Regions from separate parts of the Pantoea sp. PA1 genome, predicted to be linked through region 2. Evidence: predicted binding sites of a transcription regulator. Region 2 holds the regulator's gene; each other region holds the start of a gene.
What was found. The regulator CRP, encoded in region 2, controls carbon source genes, mostly activating them, when cyclic AMP is high. The targets are predictions, from matches to a motif close to ATGTGANNNNNNTCACAT.
Positions count from the first base shown of each region.

Region 1 (3,113 bases), on a different contig from region 2:
CGCCGGGGACGACCTTACCGAAATTATCGGTGTTAACCAGACCGTCCAGCAGGTTGTGAATAATATTGGATTCCGGCACACCTTCGGTTTTATGGGGATCCAGCGAAGAGACTTCACTGCCATTGTTAATCACAATCTGTTGCTGCGCGGCCAGCGTCGTTCCGGGGGGAACCGTGGCGGCATAAGCCGGCGTAAACGCTATTAACAGTGCGGCGAGAGTCAGCCGCTGTTGCTGCACATTCATCATCCCAGTCATCCGAAACGCCAACCTTTTTTAAGTAACCCGACAGGCTTAAGCAAAAAGCGTTCTCACTTTGCACTTTCGGAGAAAAAAATTCACGCTGGGCCAGAAATTATCAGAAGCCATCAGAGGGCGCCAAAGTAAAATAGCTAAAATGTTAACTAATTCTCTTTTATCACGAGTTGTCACGCAGCGGAAGTGTTAATTTTCGACCTGAAAATATCATATCGATATGAAAAATAGGCGTTTTAGTCGGAAACCCTGTGCAGACGTGCTTTGCATCATGAATACGCACGGTTTTTGGCACTTATCTTCCAAAGTCGGCATCTGGCGTGAGGAAAATCCAGCCTGATGGCTCTCAGGCGGGCATTTATGAGGGAGGAAAGAAACAAAACAGAAGAATATGGTGTGAAAATCGTGACATTATTTCGCTGACAAAAATCTGTGAACCGGCCAGCAGTAATGAAATTTATAATCGACTGAATCTTTTAAGCGTGACGAATAATTGCATTGCAATGGTGCAATAAAACCGTCGATTGCACCATTACGGATCAGGTTTACGCTTCGCTGCCTGAAATAAGTGAGGCGTTAATTGAGCAGTCCGGGAAATATAGACTTCAGGCCGGTAACAACAAACTCAATACCCAGGGCCATCAGTAACAGTCCCATGATGCGGGTAATAACGTTAATGCCGGTCTGTCCCAGTATCCGCACCATTAAAGGCGCGGCCCGAAACAGCAGCCAGCAACATAAGGCAAAAATGGCAATCGCCAGCGTAAAGCCCAGCAGGTTAAGCCAGCTGTGATAGCGCGTGCTCCAGACAATCGTCGAACTGATGGCACCCGGACCGGCCATCAGGGGCAGCGCCAGAGGCACCACGCCAACGCTTTCACGAATGGCCGTTTCTGACTTCTCCTGTTTGTTCTGCTTATCCTCGCCCAGCTTGCCACTGATCATCGACATCGCAATGGTCACGACCAGAATCCCGCCCGCAATGCGGAACGAGTCAATCGAGATGCCAAACACCCGCAGAATCGCATCGCCGAGGAACAGCGAGGTCCAGAGGATAATGGCCACCGCCAGATTGGCGGTTAAATTCGTTTTATTGCGTTCAGCTGCCGCCTGATAGCGGGTCATACTGATGAACACCGGAATAATGCCGACCGGATTAACCAGCGCGAACAGCCCGACAAAGAATTTTATATAGCCTGAAAGATCTAACAGTGCAGGGTTCACGACATGGCTCCGTAACGCAGGGGGGAAATCGCGCCTAATGTAAGTGAAAAGCGGCACAGACGCCAGATGCATACGCCGCTATTTATGCCACTTAAGGCGGAACCCATAGCGGATTCCCCCAGTGTTCCGAATGAGACTGGATTTTGTCGCTATGGCCAGCCGACTTACATGGTGCAAACAGATTCGAAACAAGGTGGCGCAAAAAGCCCGGCTGAAAGGTGTCAGCTTGGGGTTAAATTGATCTGCATCAAAATTACCCTACCCCAAACCAGGTAATCTTTTCGTAACGGAAGTATTAGCAGTCTCAATGAAAATCAGACGGACTGCCTGACAAGACTCTTTCAGTAAACATTTGAAAATCCATGCATTTCGGGCCGATCGGACGCGTTATGACAGCGTGACTATACTCAGGGCGCAGGATTGTTTACTAAAAAAGTTTAACTTCCTCAGGAGAACACCATGGCCGTTACGAATGTCGCTGAACTCAATGCACTGGTTGAACGTGTAAAAAAAGCCCAGCGTGAATATGCCAATTTTTCTCAACAGCAGGTCGACGCCATTTTCCGTGCCGCCGCCCTCGCCGCCGCAGACGCCCGCATTCCTCTCGCCAGAATGGCCGTTGCCGAATCCGGCATGGGCATTGTCGAAGACAAAGTCATTAAAAACCATTTTGCGTCAGAATATATCTACAACGCCTATAAAGATGAAAAGACCTGCGGTGTGTTAGCCACCGATGACACCTTCGGCACCATCACTATCGCCGAACCTATTGGTCTGATTTGCGGTATTGTGCCGACGACTAACCCCACCTCTACCGCCATCTTTAAAGCGTTAATCAGCCTGAAAACCCGCAACGGTATTATCTTCTCGCCACACCCCCGTGCCAAAGATGCCACCAACAAAGCGGCGGACATCGTGCTGCAGGCTGCCATTGCAGCCGGTGCGCCAAAAGATATTATCGGCTGGATCGATGCCCCCTCTGTTGAGCTGTCAAACCAGCTGATGCACCACCCTGACATTAACCTGATCCTCGCCACTGGCGGTCCGGGCATGGTGAAAGCGGCCTACAGCTCCGGTAAACCCGCCATCGGCGTCGGTGCCGGTAATACGCCAGTGGTGATTGATGAAACCGCCGACCTGAAACGGGCCGTCGCCTCGATTCTGATGTCCAAAACCTTTGATAACGGGGTGATCTGCGCCTCGGAACAGTCGGTCATCGTGGTTGATGCGGTCTACGACGCAGTGCGTGAGCGTTTTGCCAGCCACGGCGGTTACCTGCTGCAGGGCGCGGAGCTGAGCGCAGTGCAGAATATCATTCTGAAAAACGGCGGTCTGAATGCCGCCATCGTCGGCCAGCCCGCGTTCAAAATTGCGGAGATGGCAGGCATCAGCGTGCCACCCAGCACCAAAATCCTGATTGGTGAAGTGAAACTGGTGGACGAATCTGAGCCCTTTGCCCATGAAAAACTTTCGCCAACCCTCGCAATGTACCGGGCGAAAGATTTCAACGACGCGGTAGATAAAGCAGAAAAACTGGTCGCCATGGGCGGTATCGGCCACACCTCGTGCCTCTATACCGACCAGGATAACCAGACCGAACGTGTGCACTACTTTGGCGACAGGATGAAAACCGCAC
Region 1 is NZ_JBXGEE010000001.1:1,329,806-1,332,918, forward strand. Features, by position in the region: gene AC1V0D_RS06500 (ABC transporter substrate-binding protein) at 1-247, opposite strand, end outside; gene AC1V0D_RS06505 (YchE family NAAT transporter) at 830-1,477, opposite strand; gene adhE (bifunctional acetaldehyde-CoA/alcohol dehydrogenase) at 1,937-3,113, shown strand, end outside.
Region 1: a site for CRP is predicted at 1,713-1,730, ahead of adhE (bifunctional acetaldehyde-CoA/alcohol dehydrogenase). Genes of this name have one in related genera too.

Region 2 (3,113 bases):
TGGGCATTTTGCCGCAGTAAGCCACTCTGCCACTGCGGCCAGAGCCAGATCATGCCGCCAAAGGCGATCAGACAGCCCATCAGCGTATCCATCAGTCGCGGCAGCAGAAACTGCGCGCCATTCAGTGAGAGGAGCTGCAGCGAGTAAACCGCGGTGACCGTAAAGCCAATCATCGACCAGCCATAAAACTGACGGGTAAAGCGATAGCTGATAAAGGTAATCGCCAGCATCACCAGCAGGACGACAGGTTCCGGCACCGCCAGACGCAGTGTGGCCGCCGCGACCACCAGACCGGCAAAGGTGCCGAGCGCACGGTGCTGGATACGGACGCGGGTGGCGCTGTAGCCGTTCTGGCTGACGAACATGATCGTCATCAGAATCCAGTAGGGCTTAGGGATGTTGAAGAAGAGCGCCAGCGCGCTGCCCAGCATCAGCATGACCGCAAAGCGACCGGCAGTGCGCAGCGCTGAGGAGCGAAATGAGAGGTAGCTGCGCAGCGCCGGGAGCAGCGGCAGACGGCGCTGGCGGTCAGCCATCAGGTCGCGCTGGTAAAGCGGTTTCTGGGTGCGCAGCACCCGCGCAATGCGGTTGAAGTGATAAAGGCAGAAGTGGCCCACCGGATTGTCGGGATGCTGACGGGCGATCTTCTCCAGCGCGCCAAGCTGTTTATCCATCGCAAAACGATCGGCTAACTGGTGGTAGAGAATGGTATCGGCCAGCACCCGCAGCCGGGCTGAGATGGTTTTGGCGTTCCAGCGGATCACCGCTTCAGCATGGCTCTGCTCAACCAGTTTCTGCACCTCTTCCGGCCGGTGCAGGCTGACCGAGATGTGCTCCTGCAGATCCAGCGCCACCTGAAAGGCGCGCGTCAGCCGTTTATGGCTATTGTCGCGGCTCGCCGACAGCATATGCATCTGCTGATAACAGGTGTTGATCAAATCGACCACTTTCTGCTGGCGAGCCAGCAGCGGCGGCAGCGCCTTCTCCGGATCGGTCAGCTGCGTCAGCAGGGTATATTTGGCGTCGCAGTAGTTCGCCAGCTCGCGGTAGATCAGACTCAGGCTTTCGCGCATCGGCTGCTCTTTCCACAGCCAGAACCAGAACCAGTTAAACACGCCATACCAGAGGGTGCCGCCGATATAGAGCAGCGGCGGCACATAGATGGGCATGCGGCCCGTCAGGCTCAGGGTAAAAATAGCGGCGATGAGGGTGCCGGAGAGCAGGCGGCCATGCAGCGGGCTGATCTCCCCGGTGACACCCAGCAACAGGGGCATCGCAAACAGGATTAGCGGCAGCGGAACCGCATGCAGGGTAAGCCACTGGATCAGGAAGCTGCCAAGCGCAAACAGGCTGCCGCCCACAATCAGACGTTTGAAGAAGCGTTTATGCGGGGTATCGAGACCGGCAATGTTGCAGCAGGCGGGGACTAACGAGAACAGCAGACCTTTTTGCAGGTCGCCAGCCAGCCAGCCCAGCGCGACCGGCAGGCAGAGCACCAGCGTTTGCCGCAGGGCATAGTTCACTTCAGGGTGATAAATAATTCGACGCCACATCGGCTCAGCACAAACAATAACGGCGTGATGCGAACATCACGCCGTGGATGACAGGAATTAGCGGGTGCCGTAAACGACGATGGTTTTACCGTGTGCAGAGATCAGATTCTGATCTTCCAGCATCTTCAGAATACGGCCCACGGTTTCGCGTGAACAACCTACAATCTGGCCAATTTCCTGACGGGTAATTTTAATTTGCATGCCGTCGGGATGCGTCATGGCATCTGGCTGTTTCGCCAGATTAAGCAGAGTCTGTGCAATGCGTCCGGTCACGTCGAGGAAAGCGAGGTTACCCACTTTTTCTGACGTCACCTGCAGGCGACGCGCCATCTGCGATGAGAGTCGCATCAGGATGTCAGGGTTCACCTGAATCAGCTGGCGGAATTTCTTGTAGGAGATTTCCGCCACTTCGCACGCGCTTTTAGCACGAACCCAGGCGCTGCGCTCCTGACCTTCTTCAAACAGGCCAAGCTCGCCGATGAAATCCCCCTGATTCAGGTAGGAAAGAATCATCTCTTTGCCTTCTTCATCTTTAATCAGAACCGCGACGGAACCTTTCACGATGTAGTAAAGCGTTTCAGCTTTTTCACCTTGGTGAATCAGCGTACTTTTGGATGGATACTTGTGAATATGGCAATGGGACAGGAACCATTCGAGTGTAGGGTCTGTTTGCGGTTTGCCGAGAACCATTCGCTATTATCCTCTGTTGTAATCGTGCCCAAAATACAGGGGGCAGTTTTCCCTGTCAGGCGGTGAAAGCTTCAAGCGTTTCCTTTTCAGGAAATTATTCGGGCCGCATCAGGCGCAGTGCGCATCATTCTTCCCGGCTTCGCCATCGGGTGACGAAAAATATTTTCAGCTCTGTTTGTAGCACAGCTTTTGCCGACTGTCTTCTGTTGTCTCGCTTCAGCTAAGGGCGGATTTCTCTGGATTGCTGTTTATCAGGCGAAAGCGTACTCTGGCGACAAAACAGCGTATTCCGGAGCAAAAATCATGCAGGCAAGAGTGAAATGGGTAGAAGGGATGACATTCCTTGGTGAGTCATCCTCCGGCCATCAGATCCTGATGGATGGCAATTCAGGGGATAAAGCGCCCAGCCCAATGGAGATGGTGCTGATGGCGGCGGGCGGATGCAGCGCGATCGATGTGGTATCAATTCTGCAAAAAGGCCGCAACGATGTGGCTGATTGTGAAGTAAAACTGACCTCAGAACGTCGTGAAGAGGCGCCGCGAATCTTTACGCACATCAACCTGCATTTTATCGTGAGTGGCAAAGCACTCCAGGATAAAGCGGTCTCACGCGCGGTGGATCTTTCTGCTGAAAAATATTGCTCGGTGGCCATCATGCTGGGGAAAGGGGTGACGATGACGCACAGCTATGAGGTGGTTGAGCTGTAATAGCCGCAGGTTTTTTTAAAGTTGCTGGCAGTCCGGTGTGAGGCCGTGCCTGGATGGGGGAATTCACTTTGAGACTGTGCCTGCGCAGAAAACCGGGTCGGATCGATTTGTGGTGGTTCGCTGTCAGGCCGTGCCTGCGCAGGAAACCGGGTCAGATCGGAA
Region 2 is NZ_JBXGEE010000005.1:20,725-23,837, reverse strand. Features, by position in the region: gene AC1V0D_RS17695 (YccS/YhfK family putative transporter) at 1-1,553, opposite strand, end outside; gene crp (cAMP-activated global transcriptional regulator CRP) at 1,611-2,243, opposite strand; gene AC1V0D_RS17685 (OsmC family protein) at 2,547-2,951, shown strand.

Region 3 (3,113 bases), on a different contig from region 2:
GTAGAGCTTATAGAAGATGAAAAAGACTACCAGGGGGAGAAAGTCGAGTAACTGCTTCATAGTGATTCCCGTCAGGGTTGCATGCCAGTGCGCCCGCAGGCGCACCGTCCGTCAACGTAACAGCATATAGAGCCGATAGAGATAGATGATCAACAGGGCTGAAACCAGATTGCCGGCCGCGGTAAAAATGACCGACGAAACATTCAGCGGCAGCACGGTCAGCGAAGCGAAAAAGAGCATCACGACCACTTTCGCCAGCAGCCAGAGCAGGATGGCGGGGGCGATCAGCTTCACGTTCTTCCAGGCCATGCGCATGCTGGCGCGCATGGCGGCAAACACGCCCATCTTCTCACTGGCAAGCATCACCGGCGCCAGTGACAGCAGGATCGTCAGCAGAATACCGGGGACGACCAGCACCATAAAGCCAAGCTGGGCCACCAGCGTCATCAGAAAGGTCAGCAGCAGCAGTCTGGGCAGCAGCGGCGCAGAAGTCCCGATAGCCCGCAAAGCGCTGACCCGCTGACCGGAAGAGACCATCGGAATCAGGCAGAGCATGCCGCCCAGCAGCAGCGTGTTACCCAACAGCGCAGCGAAGGTGCTGGCAGCCGAAGCCCGCAGCAGAACCTGCTGCTGTTCCGGCGACATGCTCTGCACTATCTCAAACAACGATCTGGCACTGTCGTCACCCTGCTGCAGAATGGCCATCTCATCGACACCAGGCGTCAGCACATGCACCAGCATGACGGTGATAAAAGCGGTCAGCAGCGACAGCAGCAGCAGGGTAGCCAGCTGATGTCGCGCAAAATTTCCAGTGTCACGGTATAACGAGCTTGCCGTGATAGACATGTACACTCCTTGGAGGAACCGGGTTAATTAACCCGGCGATTGTACATGTTCTGGCAGCTCACGGGCACCCGCTGTGGCATAACTTTCTGTCACGACAGGTAAAGATGGCGAAAAAAGCGGGGGAAGGCCATAGCGGGCGCGGGCCCGATCGCAGGCTTCGTTGTGAATGCCGCCTTCTCCTGACAGCGAGAACTCCCGACAGGGAGTGGGACGCTGTTCATAGATTCCGCATGAAACGCATCCGCCGATCTCTCCCTGCAGGGCGACACAGCGCGGGGTGCGATCGTTGGTGCCCCGCATGTTACGCATGAGCAGGCTGAGCGGCTCGGTCAGGTCGGTCGGCACCAGACCGCCCGCATCGTCGGCTTCCGCCCAGTAAAATGAGACGCGAAAATGGGCGCAGCAGGCGCCACAGCTGATACAAGGATTTAATGTGTCACTCATTTGATCACCCGCCCCTCCCGAGGCATCGAACCAAAATCAACCAGGAAGAGAAGCAAAATAGGGCCGCCGGAATTTTTCAGCAAGGGGAATTTGCGGGCGCCGAAGCGTGCCGAAATTGATCTAAATCAATTCATTGTTTTTTAAGCAATTTATCTGAAGCGTTCAGAGTGCAATTTCCTGTAAATCGCGTTAAATAACTGCCAGCAAAAAAATGATAATCCCCCGCGACATCAACATTAAGCAAAGGAGTGATAATGAAACTGGCAAAATGCGCGATGCTGCTGGCGCTGGCTTTACCCCAGCTGGCGATGGCCCATGAAGCAGGCGACTTCTTTATGCGTGCCGGCAGTGCAACCGTACGCCCCACCGAAGGCTCCGATAATGTGTTAGGCATGGGGGAGTTCAGCGCCTCCAACGACACGCAGCTCGGCCTGACCTTTACCTATATGGCGACGGACAATATCGGGGTGGAACTTCTCGCCGCCACGCCGTTCCGTCACAAAGTGGGTCTTGGCCCGACCGGCACGCTGGCTACCGTGCGCCAGTTACCGCCGACGCTGATGGCGCAGTACTACTTCTTCGACAGCAAAAGCAAAGCCCGTCCCTACGTGGGCGTGGGCGTCAACTACACCACCTTCTATGATGCCGATTTCAACCAGACCGGTCGCGACGCAGGCCTGACCGATCTCAGCGTCAAGGATTCGTGGGGCGTGGCGGGTCAGGTCGGCCTGGATTATCAGATCAACCGCGACTGGATGCTGAATGCGTCGGTGTGGTACATGGATATCGACACGGAAGTGAAGTTTAAAGCGGGAGGCGAGCAGCAGAACATCAATATGCGCATCGATCCGTGGGTCTTCTTCTTCGGGGCAGGTTACCGCTTCTGATGAGAAAAAGGCCGCTGATTCAGCGGCCTTTTTTGTGTCTGTAACAACGTTATTTAATCTGCATGTTGTTCACGACAGATTTCACGCCCGGTACGCTGCGCGTCACCTGAACAGCACGATTAGCCATTTGTGGCGATGACACAAAACCGCTCAGCTGAACTTTACCCTTAAAGGTTTCTACGTTGATTTCAGTCGATTTCAGCGAGTCATCCTTCAGCAGTTCACCTTTCACTTTCGTGGTCACAACGGTGTCATCGATGTAGCCACCGGTTCCCTCTTTGGTTGCCGTTGGCGCACAGGCGCTCAGTGTCAGCGCAACCACACCCGCCAGTACAGCACCTGTCAGCAGTTTAACGAATTTCATTGCTTTCTCTCCCTGTCACAAAATGGATGCGACGTTACCGTAACGGCGCTTTGTCATTGTGGTGCAGATTCTGAAAAAAGGGCAAATGGCGGAATGAAAAAAAAGGAAACAAATCATGCCTTATCGCGTGATAAGGCATGCTGACAGGATTAACGACTGGCGGCTTTCAGGCGACTGACAAAGTTCTTCAGTTCGCTCAGCATCACGTCCGGCTCGGCGTGGTGCTTCTCAATGATTCTGACAATGGCGGAACCGGAGATGGCCCCGGCTGCACCGGCGGCAATCGCTTCCTTCACCTGCTCAGGTTCTGAGATACCAAAGCCCTGCAGTGGCGGAGCGGCATGGTATTCGCGCAGCTTGTCGATCAGGTGCTGTAGCGGCAGGCTGGCACGGTTTTCAGCCCCGGTCACCCCGGCACGTGACAGCAGGTAGGTATAGCCCCGGCCGTGCGACGCGATCTCACGCAGCAGCGTATCGCTGGCATTGGGTGGACAGATAAAGATAGGGGCCACGCCGTGACGCAGCGCCGCCTGGCGGAACGGCGCCGACTCTTCAACCGGCACATCGGCGAC
Region 3 is NZ_JBXGEE010000001.1:1,313,746-1,316,858, reverse strand. Features, by position in the region: gene AC1V0D_RS06425 (septation protein A) at 1-60, opposite strand, end outside; gene AC1V0D_RS06420 (YciC family protein) at 112-846, opposite strand; gene AC1V0D_RS06415 (YkgJ family cysteine cluster protein) at 874-1,290, opposite strand; gene ompW (outer membrane protein OmpW) at 1,545-2,177, shown strand; gene AC1V0D_RS06405 (BON domain-containing protein) at 2,227-2,541, opposite strand; gene trpA (tryptophan synthase subunit alpha) at 2,691-3,113, opposite strand, start outside.
Region 3: a site for CRP is predicted at 1,404-1,421, ahead of ompW (outer membrane protein OmpW). Genes of this name have one in related genera too.

Region 4 (3,113 bases), 190 kb from region 2:
CTGCGTTTTAAGCGAGAGCTTCATTAACCCGTGATGATAATCCGTAATCAGAAGGGTATCCGGATCGACGAGTTTCATGCCGTTCGGTTCGCCATCATATTGCACGACGAGATCCCAGTTGCCGGCCATATCGACCCGGAATATCCGGCCATACGGGATATCGGTCAGGTACAGACAACCGGAAGGGTGCCAGACCGGCCCTTCCAGGAATGAGTCGGTAAGCTGTCCTCCGCGATTGGCGGCAGCCCAGACATTGTTGCGATCAGGGGAACGAAAGTGGTCGGGCAGCCGGGTAAAAATTGATGTCTCCCTGACATCCGCCTGCGTCAGATAAGTCATAGAATAGTGTCCTTTTCAGTGAATCCCTTAACCCGGCTGACACAATCCGTGCGCACGTGTGCGTCTCTGCGGTGAATCAGCGGTGTCTCATCAGCGAACATAGCCTGCCTCACAGTCTGTTTTACTGAGTAAAACTCAGGTGTACATGATGAAATCACTATATCGACGACACTGGCGCTGATGCCAGTGTTATGAGCTTGTTTATTATGTAAACAAGATATCACTCACAATTCGCGCAAACGTGTCCGGGCAGGATCAGAAACCGCAGACCGGGAAGCGGAGGCATCAGTCGGAGAGAGAAAGGCGGGTATGCCTGGAGGGTTTAAAGCCGGGTGAGGATAATTGCCTGCTGGCGGTGCTGGCTGCATGTGTGGGTAAGCGCAAAACAGGTTTTTGTGGTCTGACAGATGTGCTGGAACTTAGGGCCGGTTGAGTGCGAAAGGATGATTTGTCCTTTAGTTATATAACTGACGTATACAGATGCAAAGTCGCCGATGAGCTGTGCATTTCTGGTCATCATCATTCACAGTAAAGGTATATGGTTAAATAACGCCCTACTAGAATCACCCCCACTGAGGAGGATCGCACATGTTTGAAGGGTTTATGCATACGCAAATCAGCCTTTCAGAAGCAGTGCTCAATGTACGCTATGGGGGGAATGGGCCACCTGTTCTCTTATTGCATGGTCATCCAAGGACCCATGTAACATGGTCAAAAGTGGCTCCGGAGCTAGCCAGATTATTTACGGTCATATGTCCTGATTTGCGGGGATTCGGCAAATCATCAAAACCCGCTGATCAACCCAACCATGCAGGTTCTTCTAAAAGAGCTAAAGCAAAAGATTGTATCGAGTTGATGAGTCAGCTTGGTTTTGAACAATTTGCAATTGTCGGACATGACAGAGGAAGTTATACAGCTTACAGAGCTGCTCTTGACTATCCAGAGCGAATCACACGGCTTGCCGTACTTGATTGCATTCCGATACTTGAAGCGCTCAACCGATGTAATGAAAAGTTTGCCCGACAGTGGTATCACTGGTTTTTCTTTGCTCAGCCTGAAAAACCGGAGCGGGCAATACTGGCCGATCCTGACAAATGGTATGGAGGCCAGCCCGAAACAATGGGTGATGATGAATATCTTGAGTTCAGACAAGCTATTCATGATCCGGAGGTCATACATGGGATGCTCGAAGACTATCGTGCGGGCCTTAGCATTGATAAAGAACATGAGCTTCAGGATCGTCAGAGAGGAAGGCTGATCAAATGTCCGACGCTCTGTTTATGGTCTCAATATGATGATCTTGAGGATTTGTATGGCGACGTCGTAGGTATATGGAAAACGTGGGCGCAAGACGTTCATGGTAAATCGATAGCTTGTGGTCACCACATGGCAGAGGAAGCACCAGAAGAAGTCACAGCTGAACTGCAGCGTTTTCTGCTACAACCTGAAAACACCTCAGGCGCAGAAAAAGGGAATTAAATCAGCGGAAGCAAAACAGAGAGGTGATAATCACCGGTCGATCCCTGACCGCGATTATCGAGGGTTTCCTGCGGGGTGCTCAGGACATGGCACCCGGCGGTACGTGTTTGAACGTCTCAACGTAAGCACGGAACACGTATTTGAAAATGCGTTTCATGGAGCACCTGATTCAAATTAAGTTGAAGATATACTGAAAAAGTATAACTTCTGTGCGTTTTAACAGCAAATAAATTTGAACCGGATCACAAAACTACGGCTTCAGGCGCCATAAAACCTACGCGGTGTAGCCGAGATGCTGCAGCAGAATGGTGGAACCAACGGCAATTAAGACGAGGCCACCGAGCACTTCCGCCCATTTACCCAGCACCGGACCAATAAAGCGCCCGACCAGGACACCGGTCGTCGCCATTACCGTGGTCGCGGCACCAATCGTCAGCGCGGTGGTGATGATGTTCACCTGTAAAAAAGCCAGGCCAACGCCGACCGCCAGCGCATCAAGGCTGGTGGCTACCGCAGTGGTCGCCAGTACCACAAAGCCGTGGCTTTTTGGCGCTTCACAGGGTTCGGCGACCGCGGTCTGACGGAAGCCTTCCATCATCATACGGCCACCCAGGAACGCCAGCAGTATAAACGCGACCCAGTGGTCCCACGCCATGATGTAACGGCTGGCTGCCAGGCCGAGTGCCCAGCCAATCAGCGGGGTCAGTGCTTCAATAGAGCCGAAAATCAGACCGGTGCGCAGCGCTTCTTTAAAACCAGGACGATGCAGCGTCGCACCTTTGCCCAGCGCAGCAGCAAATGCGTCCATCGACATACCCAGCGCAAGAATTAACGTAGCAATAAAGGTCATGATTTATTCACCTGGGGCGAAAAAGCGGCTAATCACGCTGAATTCACCACACAAAGCGTTCAGTTATGAAAAAGTGCGCGCAGTCTACCATGCAAACCCGCAGATAAAAAGACAGCAAAATCAGGGATTTAAGTATAGCAAAGGCTATAACTCTTATCTTCCGCTATGAATGGACCTAAGTCGATGGTGGCAAAGCGTTTTCTGGCCACTCTGAGTGCCTGAATCCCCGCTCCATTCGCCTTTGCGCCTGATGCCGCCATTGAACCGCGCGGCCAATTACCGGAAAATGCCGGGCTGATAATGATGGGATACCGGTAATGAATAACCCTTTTGAAACGTTGATCGTGCCTGGTGGCATTCTGCTGCTGGGTTTTCTCTCGGCGCTGCTGCTGCCCGCCCCCGCCTTCAGCCTGACCGTGGCGCAGCATCTGCTGCAGTTGTTCCA
Region 4 is NZ_JBXGEE010000005.1:208,451-211,563, forward strand. Features, by position in the region: gene AC1V0D_RS18535 (SMP-30/gluconolactonase/LRE family protein) at 1-339, opposite strand, end outside; gene AC1V0D_RS18540 (alpha/beta fold hydrolase) at 928-1,818, shown strand; gene azuC (stress response protein AzuC) at 1,898-1,975, opposite strand; gene mntP (manganese efflux pump MntP) at 2,093-2,668, opposite strand; gene AC1V0D_RS18555 (DUF1158 domain-containing protein) at 2,986-3,113, shown strand, end outside.
Region 4: a site for CRP is predicted at 2,049-2,066, ahead of azuC (stress response protein AzuC). Genes of this name have one in related genera too.